One region of the Exiguobacterium sp. UBA6282 genome, then DNA from elsewhere that is predicted to be linked to it. Evidence: riboswitches for the same ligand, from Rfam matches in the RefSeq annotation. Region 1 holds a riboswitch; the other holds the start of a gene.

Region 1 (5,735 bases):
AGCTCGGGGTCAGTGGTTCAGACACTCAAGTGTGGGATTACGTCGCGAAAAAAGCGGAAAAGGAGGGCATCAAAATCGAGCTCGTCAAGTTCTCCGATTATGTCCAGCCGAACATGGCACTGGCTGAGGGTGAGATCGACGCCAATGCCTTCCAGACGATTTCCTACTTCAACGCCTTCAAGAAGGAACATAAGTTGAAGCTGTCGCCGATTGCGACGACCGTCATTGCACCGATGGGCATTTACTCAGATAAATATAAGGACGTCAAAGATATTCCAGTCGGTGGCAAAATCGCTGTTCCGAACGAAGCGACGAACATGGGACGTGCCTTCTTGTTACTACAAGAAGCAGGTTTGATCAAATTACCGGACGACTTTGACGGCAATGGATCGGTCGATAAGATCGTTGAAAATCCGAAGAAACTGAAAATCGTTCCGATCGTCGCTGGACAAACGCCACGCGTCTTACCGGACGTCGCTGCATCGATCATCAATAACGGTATTGCTGTTGACGCAGGACTAAATCCGATCAAGGACTCGATCGTCCATGAGAACGAGACAGCAAAACCATACATCAATATCATCGCGACACGGACGGAAGACAAGAACAAAAAAGAACTGAAAAAGATCGCGTCGCTTTACCAACAAAAAGATGTCGCGGCTTTCATCAAAAAAGAATATAAAGGTAGCTCGATCCCGACGTTCGTTCCACTAAGCGACATCGGCGAATAAATTCTAAAGGAGAGTGGATAGCATGACGACGCCAGTACGCACGACATGGGTAGAGACGATTGAACAGGACATCGAACAAAAACGGGAATCGTATCTTGAGACGAGCCACCGGATTCATGCGACGCCGGAAATCGGTAACGAGGAATTCTTTGCTTCGCGGCTACATGCAGAGCGTTTGACGGCAGAAGGCTTTACAGTAGAACTCGGCGTCGCAGGGCACGAGACCGCGTTCTTCGCGAAGAAGTCAAGCGACCGACCTGGCGCGACAATTGCCTTTCTCGCTGAGTACGATGCGTTGCCGGGCATCGGACACGCATGCGGTCATAATATCATCGGAACGACGAGTGTCGCAGCGGCGATCGCGGTCAGCAAAGTGCTTGATGAAGTCGGTGGGAGTGTCGTCGTGCTTGGAACGCCAGCCGAAGAAGGTGGGCCGAACGGAAGTGCGAAAGGCAGTTTCGTCAAACACCAGTTGCTTGAAGGAATCGATGCGGCCTTGATGGTCCATCCGTCCGGACAAACGCGGATCACGGGATCCTCGCTTGCGGTTGATCCGCTCGATTTTGCCTTTACGGGTCGTCCCGCGCACGCAGCGGCGACACCGGAAGAAGGCATCAACGCTCTCGACGCTGTCATTCAGCTCTTCAATGGGATCAACGCCTTACGTCAGCAGTTACCGGACGATGTCCGGATCCACGGGATCATCACGCATGGTGGCGATGCGCCGAACATCATTCCGGAATACGCAAAAGCACGTTTCTTCATTCGGGCGACGACACGGGAACGGCTGAATGCCGTCACGGAGAAAGTCAAAGCGGTCGCGCAAGGTGCGGCACTTGCGATCGGGGCGACGCTTGACGTCATCGCTTTCCAAAATGAAGTCGACAATCTTGTCTTCAACCGGACGTTTGATCGTCTCTTCCAAGAAGAAGCAGAGGCGCTTGGGCAAATCGTGCACCTCGACGAACGACCGGGTCTTGGATCGACGGACGCGGGTAACATCAGTCAAGTCATCCCGACAATCCATCCGTATATCAAGATTGGTCCGGACGATCTCGTCGCCCATACAGAAGCATTCAAAGAAGCAGCCCGTTCGGAAGCAGGGGATGAAGCGTTGATCGCAGGCGCTAAAATCCTCGCACGGACAGCACTTCGCGTCCTCGCTGATGAACGGACACGCGGAGCGATTGCCCAAGAATTCCACGACCGGAAGAACGGTTATTTGTAACCGGAACACAATGACTGGACGCACTGATATCAGGTGCTCCAGTCATTTTTAGTATCCAGTAGATCACGAATTGGGGAGGGGTAACAGAAGTGGAGCGAAATCATAAAAGAGCCAATACCGAAACATTTGCGCTTTGTTTTCTTGAAAAAGATATGCTAGGCTAAAGTTGTATAACTCAATAATCCAGTTCTTCGGGGTAGGGTGAAAATCCCAACCGGCGGTGATGCGATCGATCGATCGACGAGCCCGCGACCCGTGATGTACGCATCATGGCTGACTTGGTGAGATTCCAGGGCCGACGGTAAAGTCCGGATGGGAGAAGAACGAAACGACGCGATTCAAGCTGTTTTCTGAAAAAATGTTTTCAGGAGATGGTCTCTTTCTGCATGCGAAAAAGCAGAAGGCGAACCGTGTATTTCGTGAACCCTTCTATACAGACGCCCCTTTTTCAAGGGGCGTCTTTTTTATTTGAAAGGAGCGAACGCGATGTCACAGATGATGAGTTATGCCATGCAATTAGCACATATGTTAAACGGACAAACAAGTCCGAATCCAAGTGTCGGCTGTGTCATCGTCAAACAAGGACGCATCATCGGTTTTGGTGCGCACCGGTTTGCCGGTGGTCCGCACGCGGAAGTCGAAGCCTTGCGAATGGCAGGAGAGGCCGCCCGTGGTGCTGATCTCTACGTGACGCTTGAGCCATGCAACCATAATGGTAAGACACCACCATGTACGGAAGCGATTCTACAAGCCGGGATCAAACGGGTTTTCGTCGCAACGGAAGACAAACATGCGATTGTCGCTGGTTCAGGGATCAAACGGCTTCAAGACGCGGGAATCGAAGTCGAAGTCGGCTTGTTACGGCATGAAGCGGAAGTCCTCTACGAGACATTTTGGAAAACGATCGAACGGAAACGTCCGACCGTGACCGTCAAAATCGCTCAGACGATGAACGGGATCGCGGCAACGGGGGAACAGCGCTGGATCACGTCAGAAGAAGCACGCGCGAATGGTCGCGCCCTGCGTGGTCGCCATGATGCGATCCTCGTCGGAAGTGAAACGGTGCTCGTCGATGATCCAGCACTGACTTTACGCGCAGTGTCAGGTATCGAGCCGATTCGAGTAATCGTCGATCGCCGTGGTCGGGTGCCAGAGACCGCGCAAGTCTTTTGCGATGGAAAAAATCCAACGTACTGGCTGACGAGTGTTCCTCGGATAAGTCATGATCAAGTGACGGTGCTCGTCGGTGAATATGAGACGCCGGAAGCGATTCTTAAACGCTTATACGAACAAGACATCCGCAGCGTTTTGATTGAAGGTGGACCGACGATTCAAGCCACATTCTTTGAAGCAGATCTCGTCGACCAGATTGAAGTCTACCAAGCCCCGTCGATTTTTGAAGGGACTGCCTGGAACGGACGACATGATATCGAAGAACGTTTTCAAATCGATCAGATTGAAACGGTCGGACCGGATCTCCATCTGACGTACATCCGAAAGGAGGAGACGATATGTTCACCGGATTGATTGAGGAAGTCGGGACCTTAAAACGAAAGATTCCGCGACCGAATGGATTAGCACTTGAAATTGAAGCGCACCGGGTGCTCGAAGGAACGAAGATTGGTGACAGCATCGCCGTCGACGGGATTTGTTTGACGGTCACGTCAATGAGCCCAACCGGTTTTACGGCGGATGCTGTCCATGACACGATTCGTTCGACAGCACTCGGCACGTACCGGGTCGGAAACCCGTTGCAACTCGAACGGGCGATGCCGGCAGACGGTCGGTTCGGTGGACATTTCGTCAGTGGGCACATCGACGGGACGGCACGACTAATCAGTCGGCGACCGGACGGAGAAGCGATGGTGTATACGTTTGATGTCGGATCGTGGCAAAAGTATTGCATTCCAAAAGGATCAATCGCGATCAACGGCACGAGCCTGACCTTGCAACGCGTCACGCCGGAAACGATCTCGATTTCATTGATTCCGCATTCCCGTCAAGTGACGACGTTTGATCGATTGGCAAGCGGCGCAGTCGTCAATATCGAGTGTGACATGATGGCAAAACATCTCTATCATTTCACGCAACATGAGAAACAGACGGACTGGGTAGCATTCTTAGGAGGCGACATGTAATGAACGGATTCGACTTGATTGAAGACGCGATAGAAGATTTGAAGAACGGACGACCGATCATCGTCTGTGATGACGAGGATCGTGAGAATGAGGGCGATCTCGTCATGCTCGCAGAACACGCGACACCAGAAAACATCAACTTCATGATTACGTATGGAAAAGGACTCGTCTGTGTTCCGGTTAGTCCATATGTGGCAGAGCGATTACATCTCTCGCCGATGACGGACAATAATACGGACCCGCACGGTACGGCATTCACGCTCAGCATTGATCATGAAGAAGCGAAGACCGGCATCAGTGCCGAAGAGCGTTCGCTGACGATCCAGCGGATGCTGACGGATGGACCGGAGCGCTTCAAACGACCGGGTCACATCTTCCCGTTGATCGCAAAAGAGGGCGGTGTTCGGGAACGACGCGGACATACGGAAGCAGGTGTTGACCTTGCCCGTCTTGCCGGTAGCGATGAGATTGCCGTCATTTGTGAAATCATCAAGGAAGATGGCACGATGGCACGGGTGGATGATTTGCTTCTCTATAAGGAAGAACACGACTTAAAACTGATCACGATCGAGGCACTCGTCGCGTATCTCGAGCGTCCATTGACGCGGGAAGCGGAAGTGTTGCTTCCGACGACATTCGGAGCTTTCCGGATGGTCGGCTATACGACGCAAGATAAGAAAGAACATGTCGCCGTCTTATCCGGTGAAGCGCACGATGGGATGCTCGTCCGTCTGCACTCGGAATGTCTGACAGGGGATGTCTTCGGTTCGAAACGTTGCGATTGTGGTCCACAACTCGATTCTGCACTTGAGCGAATCGAACGAGAAGGTGGAGCCGTCTTGTATCTACGTCAGGAAGGACGCGGCATCGGTCTGATGGCGAAGTTGAAAGCGTACGAGTTGCAGGAACAAGGACTCGATACAGTCGAAGCGAACCATGCACTCGGTTATCCGACAGACATGCGTGATTATACGGTCGCGGCCAACATGTTGCGTGATCTTGGCGTGACGAAGATTCGCTTGATGACGAACAATCCAGACAAACAACGGGTGCTCGAGCAAGAGGGGATTGAAGTCATCGAACGTGTTCCCCATCAAGTACCCGTTGAACCGGAAAATCAGCGTTATCTGAAAACAAAACAAACGAAACTCGGGCACTGGCTCGATATCCAAGGAGGACACACATCATGATTTACGAAGGTTTCTTAACAGGAGAAGGACTACGCGTCGCAATCGTCGCAGCACGTTTTAATGAATTGATCACATCAAAACTCGTCGGAGGAGCAAACGACGCGTTCCGTCGTCACGGTGTTGCGGCGGATGCTGTGGATACAGCATGGGTTCCTGGAGCATTTGAAATTCCACTCGTTGCGGAAAAGTTAGCGAAAAGCGGTAAGTATGATGCGGTCATCACACTGGGTGCCGTCATCCGCGGAGCAACATCACACTATGACTATGTCTGTAACGAGGTCGCGAAAGGTGTCGCGAGTGCGTCGCGTGATACAGGCGTACCTATCATCTTCGGTGTCCTGACGACGGATTCGATCGAGCAAGCGGTCGAACGTGCCGGTACGAAAGCTGGAAATAAAGGCTACGAAGCTGCCGTTTCCGCGATTGAGATGGCGAATCTTTTACGCAC
Region 2 (5,735 bases), on a different contig from region 1:
CAAAAGAAGACGTCATCATGGTCGGAGACAACTACCATACGGACATTCTTTTCGGGATCAATGGAGGTATCCGGACGATGCACGTCAATTCTGGCGTCCATACACCAGTCTTCATTCAAGGGCAGGATCGTCAACCGACATACATGGTTGATACGTTAGCTGAATGGATTCTATGAATCAAAAAATCCCGAACGAGAATTCGTTCGGGATTTCATGTATTAGAAGACTTGTTCGACTTCGACGACGCCAGCGACTTCTTCAAGAAGGGCACGTTCGATACCGGCCTTCAATGTGATTGTTGAACTTGGGCAGCTACCACAAGCTCCCATCAAACGGAGTTTTACGATTCCGTCTTCTACATCTACGAGTTCAACGTCTCCTCCATCACGAAGAAGGAACGGACGCAATTTTTCAAGAACTTCATTCACTTGATCAAACATTTCCATGCGTAAACACATCCTTTCGTATAGTTTCATTGTAACAGGGTTGAAAAATGTTCTCAATCTGGAAAACTTGTATACTAAAGAGGAGTGAATTGAAAAGGGGGACTTCAAGATGGAAATCACGGTTTACGGAACAGCGGTCACCTGTCCGAGTTGTGTCGGGGCACCTAGCTCGGAAGAGACATTCAGTTGGCTACAAGCCGTCCTCGGGCGGAAATATGAGCAAGCGATGACGCTTCGCTATGTTGATTTCGTGACAGCAACATCAGATCAATGGACGGAAGCGCTGAAAGAGGATGTCTATTTTTATCCACTGATCGTGCTCGATGATGAGATGATTGATGAGGGGTACGTCAAACTCAAGACGATCACAGCGGCAATCGATGCGAAGCTGGATCAGGCGGGATGAACGAAAAAGAGGTATCCCAAAGCTTGGGACACCTCTTTTGCTCATTTAATCTTTTTGTGTTTCCATAAGACACCGGACTTCAAGAGACGTGGGACTTTCCCCGTCAGTGCTTGTTTGCCCATGACGATTCCGAAACCATCTGATTTTCCGAGTGAACCGAGCATCCCGCGCAGTTTAATTTCTGGCAGCTTCGGTAATTTCTTTCCTTGCCACTTGGCTTGTAAGACATCGACGACTTGTTCTGCCTGATGTTCTGCGAGTTGACCACTTGGTGCATACGGTAGACTTGCACAATCACCGATGACGAAGACGTTATCGTATTCCGGTACGTGATGATGTTCCGTCAATTTGATCCGACCGCCACTATCCGCAGCAAAGCCGAGATCGCGTACAACTTTGACCGGCTGCGTACCAGCTGTCCAAATCGTTAAGTCGGATGGATACGTATCGTCGCCGTTTCGCACATCGTCCGCTGTGACGAGCGTGACATTCGAGTTGTTGATGACTTCAACGTCATGTTCCTCGAACCATTCCTGAACGTAAGACGAGACTTTATCGGATAAGAACGACAAGACGGATGGACCGCGGTCGAATAGACGAATCGTCAAATCCTTCCGGCTCTCATGCAGTTCACTGGCGAGTTCGACACCAGATAGACCAGCACCGACGATCGAGACAACGGATTCCGGTGACAGACCATAAATCGCTTGTTGTGTCTTCCGTGATTCTTCTAGTGTCTGGATGCTGTATGTAAATTCTTGAGCACCCGGAATGTTGTGGTATTTATCCTCGCAACCGAGGGCGATGATTAAGTCATCATAGAATAATTCTGATCCGTCCTGCAGATGGACTGTATTCGTCTCTGGTGAGATTTTGATGACATGTCCATATTTATAGGTAAGATGTTTCCCCTCCGGAAATTCAATCCGGACATCCCGATCTGATAATGTACCTGCTGCGAGTGCGTAGTATTCCGTTTTGAGTGCGTGGTACGGTAGACGGTCGACGAGCGTGACGGCAACTTCCTCGTCCTTGAATCGCTCACAAATCCGCATTCCACCATAACCTCCGCCGAGTACGATCAATTGCTTCATAACGTAAAATCCCCCTTAGTTCCCCTAAATCAGTCTGACCTTGTATAATACGACATGAGGCAGGTCGTTTCCTGCTTGAAGGAGGAAAAAAAGTGAATCCGATTATTGAATTTTGTATTAGTAACTTAGCGGCTGGTACACAGGTCGTCATGGAGCAACTTGAACGTGACCCGAATGTTGACGTCGTCGAATACGGTTGCCTCGGTTATTGCGGGATTTGTTCGCTTGACCATTTTTGTCTCGTAGATGGTGAGACCGTCGTAGGTGAAACGCCGGAAGAGTTGCTTGAAAAGATTTACCTGAAAATCGAAGAGAATGAGCTGTGAGCATGGACAGCCAAAAAATCCCCTCGTTCGTCTGAACGAGGGGATTCGTGTCCGTCAGCGGGCGCAGCTTTTCGGATCAGGCAGATTGTTGGCGGCGCATCATCCATGGGCGTAGTTTCAAGAACAATGGAATGAAGAGTGCCGAGATGAACAAAGCCTTGATGACGTTAAACGGTAAGATACCGGCAGTGATCGCTGTCCATTTGACAGCTGGATCCGCCATGTAATCCATACCGAGGAACCATGCATACGCTGGAAGGATCAAGATATAGTTGAGGATCGCAAGACCGAGTGCCATCGTGATCGTACCAGCGACGAGACCAGTTGCGAGACCTTGTGTTGATTTCTTTTTGTGGTAGAACCAGCTGACAGGTAGTACGAATGCGACGCCTGCAGCGAAGTTCGCGAATTCTCCGACCGGAACACCACTTCCGCGGAAGATGTAGTATAACACGTTCTTCAATGCTTCGACGATGACACCTGCGACCGGTGAGAACATGATCGCTGCGACAAGAGCAGGAACATCACTGAAGTCGATCTTCAGATAGTTTGGTAAGAACGGTAGTGGAAAATTGATAAGCATAAGAACAAATGAGATTGAACCTAACATTGACAGAGTGACCATTTTTTGTGTGCGTTTCATACGAGTATTGTCTCCTTTTGCTCGTTCCTCTCGATGAAGTATTGGCATGACTGCGACCATAAAGAAACCCCTATTGATCAGATCAACAGGGGAGAAGTCCGCATTAAATAAACCTAATCGATTATTGCAAAATCGATCAAATTCAAACTCATGCCGCCATCTTCTCCCATCCAGACTGTACTGTCGGCTCCTGAATTACACAGAATCAGCAAATAGCGCCCTATTCGCTCGCGGGCTTCAACTTAAAAAGAGTTGTTTACCGCCGGTCGGGAATTTCACCCTGCCCTGAAGATGGAACGATTATTTTATTGTACATACCATTTATACAACGAATTCAAGATAGTTTCAAGCAACTAGGTTTCGATTCGCTCAGAAGTTGCGTATACTAAAGAAAAGGAAGGTGATGACATGATCCATTTAACGGAGGCAGCAGCGCTACAAGTCCAGGACATGATGGCGCAGGCACCAGCAGATGAACGAAATCTTCGGATGCTCGTCCAAGGTGGTGGATGTAGTGGTCTGTCGTACGGAATGGGATTCGATCAACAAAAAGAAACGGATCTCGTTTTTGAACAGCACGGCGTGACCGTCATCGTGGACGAAAAGGATTATCCGGTCGTCAAAGGACTGGAAATCGATTATAAACAGTCAATGCTTGGTGGCGGATTCACGATCACGAATCCGAATGCCATCGCAACGTGTGGTTGCGGAACATCATTCCGGACAGCAACGAATGCCGGGACACCAGGTGGCTGTTAATGAATCCAATCGTGGACATCGTCCACGATTTTTTTGTTGCTCTCATACAGGAGACTTGTTGAGTTTACTCGAAATATTACAGAGAGTGAATGCTACTACGAACAGGGAGGGCTTCAGGATGAGAAAAGTATTGATCTTCGGGGGAACACGCTATTTCGGACGACGCTTAGCAATTCGTTTAGCCGATTCGGGGGATGATGTGACGATCGTCACACGCGGTGAGCATACTCCACCCGTCGCGAAGGGCTTGACATTTTTCAAAGGAGACCGAACGTCAAGTAGTACGATGAAGGATTTAAGCCAACAGCACTGGGATGTCATCTATGACAACATTTGCTTCACGCCGTATCAAGCAAAGCTCGCGATCGACGCGTTTGAAGGAAAAGTCGGACGCTATGTGTTGACGTCGACGATGTCTGTTTATGAAGACGGTGGTGCGAATATCACGGAACGTGCCTACAATCCGTTTCCCGGGAAATATGATCTTGAGAAGGAACATGGGTATGGCGAAGGAAAGCGCCAAGCGGAGAGTTATTTCTTCCAACGCGCGACCTTCCCTGTCGTTGCCGTTCGTTTTCCTGTTGTCCTCGGACCAGACGATTATACGGAACGACTTGTCTTCCATATCAAACGCGCGCTTGACGGTCGTCCGATTATCGCTGAAAACAACTATGCGAAGATGGGCTACATCTCAAGTTACGAAGCCGCTGCCTTTCTTGAATGGTGTGGTCGTTCGGAATTGACAGGACCGATCAACGCTGCGAGTGACGGCGTCCTATCGATTCAAGACCTGATGGATAAAATCGACCGTATTGCGGGAACGACGAGCCAAATCGTCGCAAAAGGAGAGGATGAATCGCCACTTGCGCCAGAACGCGATTTCTATATGGATACGACAGCTGCGAAAGAAGCGGGCTATCTGTTCCAACATATCGATGACTGGCTCGATCGTTTGATTGAAGAGGAGGTGCGCAATCACCAATGATGCAGTTGATGAAACCAACTCTTGCGTGGGAAACGGAGTACCGTGCCTTTTTAGAAGACTGGCGAGAGTCAGGCGAAACGATCGTACCGGAAGCGGTCGGGGATACGTATGAACCGCTCGCTACCTATTTCGCGGAGCTTAAAGAAATGGAAACGACAGTCAGAGAAGGTCTTGTCACGCATTCGACGTACTGGATGGTCGATGGACAACGAATTGTCGGCGCATTGAACTTCCGGCATGATTTAACGGAGAACTTGAAGTTGTATGGAGGACATATCGGATACGGGATCCGACCATCCGAGCGTCAGAAAGGGTATGCGACGACAGGTCTTCAGCTTGCGCTTGAAGAAGCGCGTCAGCGTGGACTTGATCAAGTACTATTGACGTGTGGTGTTGATAATCTCGCATCACGTCGTGTCATCTTAGCGAACGGCGGACAGGAAATCGAACCAACTGTTCGCAATGGACGCGAGACACGTCGCTTCATTATCCCGTTATGAGAATTCGTGAAGCACGTCTTGAAGATGCGTCGACCATTGCGCGCGTTCATATCGATGCCTGGCGGGAGACGTATCAAGGGATCATCCCTGATTCTTATTTAGCACAGTTGTCGTACGAGAAACGGACGAAACAATGGGAGCAGACGTTAGTCGATCAGCGCGTGTATGTTGTGGAGTTAGAAGACGAAGTCGTTGGCTTCGCGCAAGGTGGACCAAATCGAAGGGATGCGCGTGAAGGAGAACTCTACGCGATTTATGTTTTGCGAGCTTCTCAAGGGCAGGGGCTCGGGAAGGCATTGTTTCAACGTATCATCGAGGACTTGGCGGAATACGAGGCAATGCAGGTTTCTGTCTTGCGGGATAATCCGGCGTGCCAGTTTTACGAGCGATTCGGCGGTCAGCTCTTCGAAGAATCGATGATTAAGCGTGGTGGGGTGGAACTCGTGCAGCGGGTTTACCGGATGCCTGTTAAAAGATCATTCGTATGAAATCGGACGTTTCAACATCTTCGCTTTCCTCAGGCGGGATGTAAGCCGCGCCAGTTCCCATTCCATGTGATCTGTCGGGTCTTCCTTA

Evidence for each region. Region 1 has a riboswitch for FMN ahead of ribD (bifunctional diaminohydroxyphosphoribosylaminopyrimidine deaminase/5-amino-6-(5-phosphoribosylamino)uracil reductase RibD). Riboswitches for the same ligand answer to the same signal wherever they lie in the genome.
Region 2: linked by a shared signal. The riboswitch ahead of B2751_RS07895 (ECF transporter S component) and the one ahead of ribD (bifunctional diaminohydroxyphosphoribosylaminopyrimidine deaminase/5-amino-6-(5-phosphoribosylamino)uracil reductase RibD) in region 1 are both predicted to bind FMN.

The regions. Positions count from the first base shown of each region.
Region 1 covers NZ_DJUM01000013.1:66,943-72,677, forward strand. The annotation lists gene B2751_RS03430 (MetQ/NlpA family ABC transporter substrate-binding protein) at 1-731, shown strand, start outside; gene B2751_RS03435 (M20 family metallopeptidase) at 754-1,959, shown strand; FMN riboswitch at 2,143-2,287, shown strand; gene ribD (bifunctional diaminohydroxyphosphoribosylaminopyrimidine deaminase/5-amino-6-(5-phosphoribosylamino)uracil reductase RibD) at 2,446-3,486, shown strand; gene ribE (riboflavin synthase) at 3,471-4,097, shown strand; gene ribA (GTP cyclohydrolase II) at 4,097-5,287, shown strand; gene ribE (6,7-dimethyl-8-ribityllumazine synthase) at 5,284-5,735, shown strand, end outside.
Region 2 covers NZ_DJUM01000024.1:30,031-35,765, forward strand. The annotation lists gene B2751_RS07870 (TIGR01457 family HAD-type hydrolase) at 1-176, shown strand, start outside; gene B2751_RS07875 (NifU family protein) at 219-446, opposite strand; gene B2751_RS07880 (DUF1462 family protein) at 556-852, shown strand; gene B2751_RS07885 (NAD(P)/FAD-dependent oxidoreductase) at 894-1,946, opposite strand; gene B2751_RS07890 (YuzB family protein) at 2,039-2,272, shown strand; gene B2751_RS07895 (ECF transporter S component) at 2,349-2,915, opposite strand; FMN riboswitch at 3,070-3,212, opposite strand; gene B2751_RS07900 (HesB/IscA family protein) at 3,324-3,674, shown strand; gene B2751_RS07905 (NAD-dependent epimerase/dehydratase family protein) at 3,793-4,659, shown strand; gene B2751_RS07910 (GNAT family N-acetyltransferase) at 4,656-5,159, shown strand; gene B2751_RS07915 (GNAT family N-acetyltransferase) at 5,156-5,647, shown strand.